Regions from separate parts of the Paenibacillus sp. VT-400 genome, predicted to be linked through region 2. Evidence: predicted binding sites of a transcription regulator. Region 2 holds the regulator's gene; the other holds the start of a gene.
What was found. Region 2 encodes LexA, which represses DNA repair genes until DNA is damaged. Its sites were predicted from a motif close to CGAACATATGTTCG; they were not measured.
Positions count from the first base shown of each region.

Region 1: a site for LexA is predicted at 1,819-1,832, ahead of addB (helicase-exonuclease AddAB subunit AddB). Genes of this name have one in related genera too.

Region 1 covers NZ_LELF01000067.1:3,857,790-3,862,371, reverse strand. Annotated here, with positions in the region: gene EL84_RS27655 (class I SAM-dependent rRNA methyltransferase) at 317-1,693, shown strand; gene addB (helicase-exonuclease AddAB subunit AddB) at 1,897-4,582, shown strand, end outside.
Region 2 covers NZ_LELF01000067.1:3,070,421-3,075,002, forward strand. Annotated here, with positions in the region: gene EL84_RS24125 (hypothetical protein) at 1-469, opposite strand, end outside; gene EL84_RS24130 (DUF896 domain-containing protein) at 595-804, opposite strand; gene EL84_RS24135 (LysM peptidoglycan-binding domain-containing protein) at 900-1,277, opposite strand; gene lexA (transcriptional repressor LexA) at 1,575-2,201, shown strand; gene EL84_RS32760 (aldehyde dehydrogenase family protein) at 2,306-2,977, opposite strand; gene EL84_RS32765 (aldehyde dehydrogenase family protein) at 2,979-3,605, opposite strand; gene EL84_RS24150 (FxLYD domain-containing protein) at 4,205-4,582, shown strand, end outside.

The DNA of each region.
Region 1 (4,582 bases), 790 kb from region 2:
TCCCTTTAAGAAAGGGAATCAAAAAAATTCTGGGGATAACAGCGATCAGAGGAACAATTCGTCGCCGTAGCGCCACCTAATTGCGCCACCCCAATTCGAAAGATACGGTGATTCGTGCAAACGTAGTGGAGGGGACGAAATCGAATCTAAAGAAGCGAAGCGTGCGCCTTTGTCTCCGGATTTTCCCTTTAAAAAAGGGAATCAATAAAATCTGGAGACAACAGCGATCGGAAGATCGATTCGTAACCGAAACGCCACCTACGCGCCGCACCAAACCTATCTTTTGAACTATTAAATTAAAGGAAGTGGATCTACCTTGCCATCAGTTACACTCGAACGCAGTCGCAAAAAGCGGCTTGAACATGCACATCCATGGATATTTAACAATGAAATTGCCTCTGTTGACGGAAACCCGGAACCGGGAGATCTGGTCAATGTATTGAATCATCAAGGTCGCTATCTGGCGACAGGTTATTACAATCCTGCATCTCAGATCACTGTAAGGGTTGTAGCGTATCAACCGCTGGAGTCCGAACAGATGGACACCGCGTTTTTTGCAGCGCGTTTCCGCGATTGCTTGCGACACCGGGAACGTTTTATCCAGGATGGAGAGGCATACCGTCTCGTTTACGGCGAAGCTGATTTTCTGCCAGGATTAATCGTTGATCGATTCGGCAGCATCCTCGTTGTACAGTTGCTTACACTTGGCATGGATCGTTGCCGTGAAGCCATCGTACAGGCACTCATTGAAGTAATGCAGCCGGAAGGCATATATGAGCGCAGTGATGTCTCAATTCGTGAACTGGAAGGTTTGGAGCAGACCAAAGGTCCGCTGTATGGAGAGTGCCCACGGCATGTCACGGTTACAGAGAATGGACTACTCATCAAAGTGGATATCGTGGAAGGGCAGAAGACAGGTTACTTCTTCGACCAACGCGAGAATCGTGCAGCCATTGAACCGCTCATGAAGGGTTGGGGCTACAAGAGTGGAATCACACTTCAAACGACCGAGCAGGATGGCACGGAGCAGCTCTTGCCTGTGAATAAAAGCGGTAAGGTAGTTACATTCCCTTATTGGGATGGTGCTACCGTACTGGAGTGCTTCTCACACACGGGTAGCTTCACGTTGAATGCCTGTAAGTATGGAGCCAAAAAAGTGACATGTCTTGATATTTCGGAGCACGCCATTGAGAGTGCACGAACAAATGTGGAGCTGAACGGTTTCACCGACCGGGTCGAATTCGTAGTTGCTGATGCATTCCAGTACTTGCGTGAACAAGTGAAGGGGCTGGATGAACGTACCGCACGTGCTCGTGCAGGCGAACAGAAAGTGGATACATCCAAAGCCCTTGCAGCTGGCGGTAAAACATTTGATGTGGTCATCCTCGATCCCCCGGCGTTTGCCAAAACGAAATCAGCAGTTAAAGGTGCATGTCGCGGTTATAAAGATATCAATCTGCAAGGAATGAAACTGGTCAATGAGGGTGGATATTTGGTAACAGCCAGCTGTTCGTATCACATGCGTCCAGACCTCTTCCTGGATACGATTGCCGATGCAGCGGAAGATGCAGGTAAAGTGCTTCGTTTGATCGACTGGAAAGCAGCCGGTAAGGATCACCCACAAATTTTGGGCGTGGATGAAGGACATTATCTGAAATTTGCTATTTTCGAAGTGCGCAGTAAAAAGAATTAATCGTATGATTGATTTTCGTTCCAATCAAGTATAGATCAAGTCAAAAGTCCACAGTGTGATAGCTGCGGGCTTTTTGCTGTTTTGCTGTGTTAACGGAGATGATCTCCGGTTTTACCGGATAGTGGCAAACGTATGTTCCGAACCAAGTCAGATATGTTATACTGGGAATTAAAATCTTGTACGTGTGGTTTGGAGGATTAGACATGTCCGTTCGTTTTGTTATTGGCCGGGCAGGCAGCGGCAAAAGCTCGCTGATTACCCGGGAAATTACATCCCAGCTTCAAAAGGAGCCGCAAGGCACACCTTTGATTTTGCTCGTTCCCGAACAGAGTTCTTTTCGAACAGAGCAGGCATTGGTGTCTTCTGGAGCAATTAAAGGTACCATGCGTGCAGAAGTGCTCGGCTTTCGCCGTCTAGCCTATCGTGTAATGCAAGAAGCAGGTGGTTCTGCTCGTATTCCGATCGGAGCCGAAGGCAAAAAGATGTTGCTCTACAAGGTCATCCAGCGCCGTAAGGAAGAATTAAAGCTGTTTGGTGCATCCGGCAGCCAGCTGGGTTTTATAGGCGAATTAAATGACTTATATAGTGAATTTAAACGTTATGAAGTTGATCCGTCATTGCTGGAAGAAGGGATGTCTGGAGGGAATACCTCATCCACTTCGCCGATTCTGGAGGACAAGTTGCATGACTTGAATCTGATATATCGTGACTATGAACAGGAACTGACCAATTTATATATTGATGATGAAGACACGTTGACCGAGCTGACAGATCGTTTGTCGGAAAGTGCATTGCTGCAGGATGCCCAGATCTGGATTGATGGTTTTCAGGGATTCACACCACAGGAGATGAGTGTGATTGGTCGGCTGATGTTGCAATCCTCATCCGTGACGATTGCCCTGACATTGGATCGCCCTTATGATCATGGTGCGCTGCCTGGAGAACTGGAACTGTTCTATCCTACGGCGAGTGCCTATGCGCGCCTGAAAGGGATGGCTGACGAACTGGGTGTACCGAGCGATATAACCGTGCTAGATTCGGAGATTCCACCGAGATACAAGGATCGTCCGGGACTTGCTCATCTGGAGGCTGGTTTCGACCGCCGAATTCGTTGGAAAAGTGATGGCCTTGATTCCGGAATCCGACTGGTTGCAGCGGAGAACCGACGAGCTGAGATGGAGGGAGCACTGCGTGAGATGCGGCGTCTGGCGCAAAACGAAGGTGCGCGTTATCGGGACATGGCGGTACTTGTTCGTCAGTTGGATACCTACGCTGATATAGCTGAACCTCTATTCAGGGATTATGGCGTACCCGTCTTTCTGGACCGCAGAAGAAATGAACTTCATCATCCATTATCCGAGTTTATCCGTTCCGCACTGGATATTGTTCGGCGCCACTGGCGTTACGAGGATGTATTTCGTTGTGTCAAAACGGATCTGCTGCTTCCGCGTGATGGTTCCATCACTCGTGAAGATATGGACCAGCTTGAGAATTATGTACTGGCTTGTGGTATTCACGGGTATCGCTGGACTGACGGCAAACCGTGGAAGTATGTACCAAGCCTGTCGCTCGAAGACAACGGTCAGGATGGCCGTAGTCGAGGACGGGACCAGATGCTTTCTTTAATGGAGAGCTGCCGAACGGTCATTACAGATTCCTTGGGTGTTTTTGAGAAACGAATGAAAAAGGCAAAGACAGCTAAAGCCCAGTGCGAGGCACTATACAGATTGCTGGAAGATGCTGAAATCCCATGGAAGCTGGATAACATGTCTGCTGAAGCTAAGGCACAAGGTGACCCCGAACGGTCGAGAGAACATCGGCAGATGTGGGGAGCTGTGCTGGATTTATTGGATCAGATGGTCGATATGATGGGGAATGAACGGCTGGATATCACGCTGTTTGCCGGGATGATTGAGACCGGATTGACGGAACTGAAGCTAGGTCTGGTACCACCAGCACTTGATCAGGTATTGGTTGGTTCTATGGACCGTACACGACTTCAGGACATCAAATACGTATTTATCCTTGGCGCGATTGATGGTGAATTACCTGCCGTACCTCAGGATGATGGCGTATTAACGGAACTGGAGAGATCGTTACTGACGGAAAGAGGCGTGGCGCTTGGACCAGGTGCAACAAGGCAGATGCTGGATGAACGTTTCCTGATCTATACGGCACTTACAGCGGCAAGCAGCCAGTTGTGGCTGAGTTACCCGGTTGCTGATGATGAGGGGAAAGCACTGCTTCCTTCCGAGATTGTCCGTCATGTACGGAAGATGTTTGGTTTACAAGAACAGCCATTGCTCGCTCAACCGCCGGTTGCGAACTCGGAAGAAGCGCATTGGTCCTATGTCACCCATCCGGGTCAGAGTCTGTCAACGCTCATTGGACAATTGCGCAAATGGCGCCACGGAGAAGACATCCCTGAAATGTGGTGGGCGGTCTACAATTGGCATGTATCTCGAGAGACAAGCAGACCTCAGCTGGAACGGTTGATGGGATCAATCTTTTATCGTAATCGGGCATTACCACTACGTACAGTTACCAGTCGCAGACTGTATGGTACAGAGGTGAGGACGAGTGTCTCGCGAATGGAGCGGTTCGTCGCTTGTCCGTTCTCCCATTTTGCTTCGCATGGGCTGCGTCTCAAAGAACGGCAATTGTACCGCCTTCAGGCTCCTGATATCGGACAGCTGTTTCATGCTGCACTAAGCCAGTTGGCTATGCGATTGCGCGAAGAAAATCGTAGTTGGGGCAGTTTGACTCCAGACCAATGTCGTCATGAAGCCGAGCAAACGGTGGAGCAGATTGCACCACAGCTGCAAGGGGAGATTTTGCTAAGCACCAAGCGATACGGTTATATTTTCCGCAAATTGAAGGACATTGTTA
Region 2 (4,582 bases):
CAAATTTCAGCAAACGTTCTGCAATCGCATCTGTATCGTAACGGTTCAATAACTTGGTGAACACCCATCTTTTCCCGCGACTGTTATGTTCGATAACAACTGTACCTGGTTCAATTCTGAATTTGACGATATCGTCAACCCCAATTGAACGTTCACGATTACCCTTCGTCGTTATAATCCGATTACTGCTAATCTTGATGTATGGACGTCGAAGCATGAAGATGACTGCCAAAAATACGTAAAGCAGCATGGTCACCCAGTCCCAAGTTGTCATTGGAGCTTGCACAAGGAACGTGCTCATAAACAGATACAAAAAGGCGAGACCAATCAAAAATATAGGGAACAAAAGACTGCGTCCCTTAAAGACTTCTTCACCTGGTGTACCTGTGATTGGTTGACCACTTTTTTTGCGTTGCTGATTTAACTGCTTGGAATTTTTCTTAACCGTTCTCTCGAACGAACGCGACATGAGAATCCCCCTTATGTGTCTTTGTATCGGCTTACATAATTGCAAACCAACATTTCCCCCTATAAATTGCACACTCAAAATAACAGGAAGAAACCTAAATATCATAATGATATCATTAGGTTTCGTTAGTGTTTGAGTTTGCCTTGGTGGCCTTTGTCATTCTCATCATCAACAATCTCAATGGTATCCAGTTGTTGTCTGAAATTGCTGCGAATATTACTCAAATAAATCTCTCTTAGCTCGGCACGTTCAGCAAGCTCTTCCTCCGACAATCCAGTGGACTTTTGCTTACGAGCCAATTCGTTAATGCGTGCTACCAGACTATCTATATCCAAGCTTGTCCCCTCCAAAAATACAAAGTCATATTAACTTTGCCATTATAAAGGCTGCTTGTCAAGCTGACACGCGCTAACACTCATTGATGTGCATTTTATTCTGCAAATTGCGGTAGAGCTAGTACTTGTCCCACTTGGATGGAAGTTGTATGAAGTTGATTCACTTTCTTAATTGCTTCTATATAAATACGTGTATCCATATTCGTCGGTTTATGTTCCAAAGAAATACTCCATAATGTTTCCCCTTGTGAAACAGCTATCTTTCCTCCAAGCAGAACATCATTCTCATTGCCAGCAAAAACAGTTAAAACGGTGCTGCATCCAATAAATATAATCATAGAGGTAATGGCTACCTTTAACATCCATGAAGAAATCTTGAAACGCGCTAAAACCTTCTTGTAGTTCCCTATGTTAGACTTCACCAGTTCCGAATTGATTGGTTCATAAATGCTTTGATAAGTAGAATATCTCATTAAATACCCGCCTCCAAACGTTTGTTCCTATCTGTTGAAATCAATATAACACGAACACTTGTTTTGTTCAATAGATTTTTAGAACAATTGTTCGCTTCTTTTTTAGAAGGAACAATATCTTATTTCAAGTACTTTTGCAAAACATTTGCAGTATTATGCTCTGACTTTTGGACAATTTCTGTTCTATAAGTTAAAAAACACTGATTTAATGCTATTTTATTTAGAACTTATGTTTGTACGAACGGAGGTTCTATGTTATAATTTTCCCAAACGTTACTAAAATGGGGTTGATACGGTATGTCGAAGATATCCAGCAGGCAGCAGGCTATTCTGGAGTTTATACGAAATGAAGTCCGGTTGAAGGGGTATCCTCCTTCCGTACGGGAAATTGGTGAAGCGGTTGGACTGGCTTCCAGCTCAACAGTACATGGACATTTGGATCGTTTGGAGAAAAAAGGTTTGATCCGACGCGACCCTACCAAGCCAAGAGCCATTGAGCTTTTGAGCCAGGAAGAATCTGAGCATTCTCATCAATTTGCTCATAGCGTTGCACGTATTCCTGTTGTTGGTAAGGTTACAGCCGGGGTTCCAATCACTGCAACCGAGAACATTGAAGACTACTTCCCTCTTCCTACACATTATGTAGGCGAACAGAAAGTGTTTATGCTTTCGGTAGTGGGAGATAGTATGGTGGAAGCTGGAATCGTTAATGGAGATTATGTTATTGTCCGCCAACAGCAAACTGCTGATAACGGTGATATCGTCGTTGCAATGACTGAAGACGATGAAGCTACAGTGAAAACGTTCTATAAAGAGAAAGATCATATTCGCCTTCAACCGGAGAATGCGACCTTCGAACCTTTACGTTTGAAACACGTTAGTATTCTGGGTAAAGTCATTGGCCTTTTCCGAGATATTCATTAATATTTAACTTGAGTAACAAAACTAGATGTAATGAAATACGAAAGAGGTTGCCCTGATGAACAGGACAACCTCTTTTTTCATGTTTATGTTATTTTAGCGGCTAATTATTTACTTCGTTTCAAAATACTCTTGTGATGCGAGAACACATCAAAGCTCTGTTGTCCGTGATATGAGCCCATACCGCTCTCTCCTACACCACCAAACGGGAGATAGTGTGAAGTCATATGAGAAAGTGTGTCATTAATACATCCACCACCGAAGGATACTTGATTCAGAACCTGATCCTGCAGTTGCTCATCCTGTGTGAAGAGATATAGTGCCAATGGTTTTGGCCGGCGAACAATCTCATCCAGCATAGGATTCAGGTCACTGTACGTAAATACAGGAAGAATCGGACCGAAGATCTCTTCTTGCATGACAGCTGATTCCCAGTTCACATCACCAATTACCGTCGGCTCAATAAGCAACTGCTCACGTACAGAACGCCCACCAATTAGTGTTTTGCCATCTGTGAGGAATTTCGACAACCGATCAAAATTACGCGCGTTGACAATATGCGGGAAATCAGAGTTCTGTAACACATCATCCCCAAATTTATCTTTGATCTCTGCGCTAATCAGATTAATCAGTTCATCATGAACTTGTTCATGCACAAGCAAGTAATCCGGAGCGACGCATGTTTGCCCTGCATTCAGGAATTTACCACGAACAATACGTTGGGCCACCAGCTTCAGATCTGCATCACTATGGACAATAGCAGGACTCTTGCCGCCCAACTCAAGAGTTACAGGTCAAGTGCTCCGCAGCTGCCTTCATAACAATGCGACCAACACCTGTGCTGCCTGTGAAGAAAATATAATCAAACTTCTCTTTCAACAATGCTGTGCTAGCCTCAACTTCGCCTTCCATAACCGCAATATACTCCTGAGGGAAGATCTCCTGAATCAGATCATACGTCAGACGAGATACGGCTGGTGTTAATTCAGAAGGTTTGATAACTGCACAGTTACCGGCTGCAATTGCTCCAATCAGTGGACCAAAGGCCAGTTGGAAAGGATAGTTCCAAGGTGCAATTATAAGAGCCACCCCGTATGGTTCAGGGTAAATGGTACTCACCCCATCCGGCATAGCCGAATTGGTTGGGACTTGTTTTGGTGCAGCCCATTCCTGCAGGTGTTCTAATGCAAAATCCAGTTCACCCAGAACAATGCGAATCTCGGAACCGTAAGCTTCCGCCTCTGATTTGTTCAAATCTGCCCGAAGTGCATCTTGAATCCGTTGCTGATACTTTTCAATTCCTTTTCTAAGCTGTTGAAGCGCATTAATCCGATAATCAATATTTTTAGTTTGACCTGTATAAAAAAATGTACGTTGTTCTGTCACCAGTTGTTTTGCCTGATCCATATTAACATCTCCAATTAATTATTTAAAATTAAATTGTTCAAAATTCAATTAAAGTATACCTCTTCTATATGAAACTTTCAACATACAAATGAAACATCCATATTGTATGTATTTGAACGATGGTTGGAATTTTGAAAGAGTGAAAGCTAGTATTCCTTTCTATTTCGTGGCTATCAAGTTGCCTTATGAGGGTGCTATGTAAGTCTTTCATTCGATAGACAGTATCAGCTTACTGCGATAGTAGGTGAGTTCTGGCTTTAAACTCAACAGTCTTATGGAATACATCTATTATCGTAGCAGGTTATTCTAATGTCTGAGTAAAAGGATGAATGGCTAAGGAGAAATGACTAAATGTTCAGTCGTTGCCTGATAAGAACAACTGAGATGCCTAAAGACAAGGTACAGCAAGAAGTTAGAAGTTCGCGACCATCTAGGACAGACTGACAGATACAATGACCTTTATTAAGGTTTATGAGAGGCCATCCCCTTCTAGTTGCGACTCCTCATGTATTAGCTTTTCCTTATCCACTCATTTACATAGAAAAATATACCTAGGTCTGATAGACTATATGCAGAATACATATATTGGAGGAATCATCTTGAAAAAAGCATCACTTTTATTTTCAGCCTTAATGTTAACAATAGCAATAACAGCATGTGGAAGTGAGACAGAAAAAACAGCCAATATAGTGCCTGTGAAATCAACTGAAACAGAACTAGTAGAAACGAATGTATTAATAGACACTGAGCAGGCAAAAGAAGAAACTAAGCAAGAGGAAGTAGCAGAAACAGTTGAAGCAATCGAATATGAACTTGATGGTTTAAAAATATCGGAAGTGTCCGTCAAAGATGATAATGGGATGTGGTCTTTAACAGCCTCTATTGAAAACACTGATAAAGAATTCGAAGTTGCTTTGCTCAAGGCGACCATTAACGACAAAGACGGAAAACAAATCGGTACAGCAAACGGTACGGCT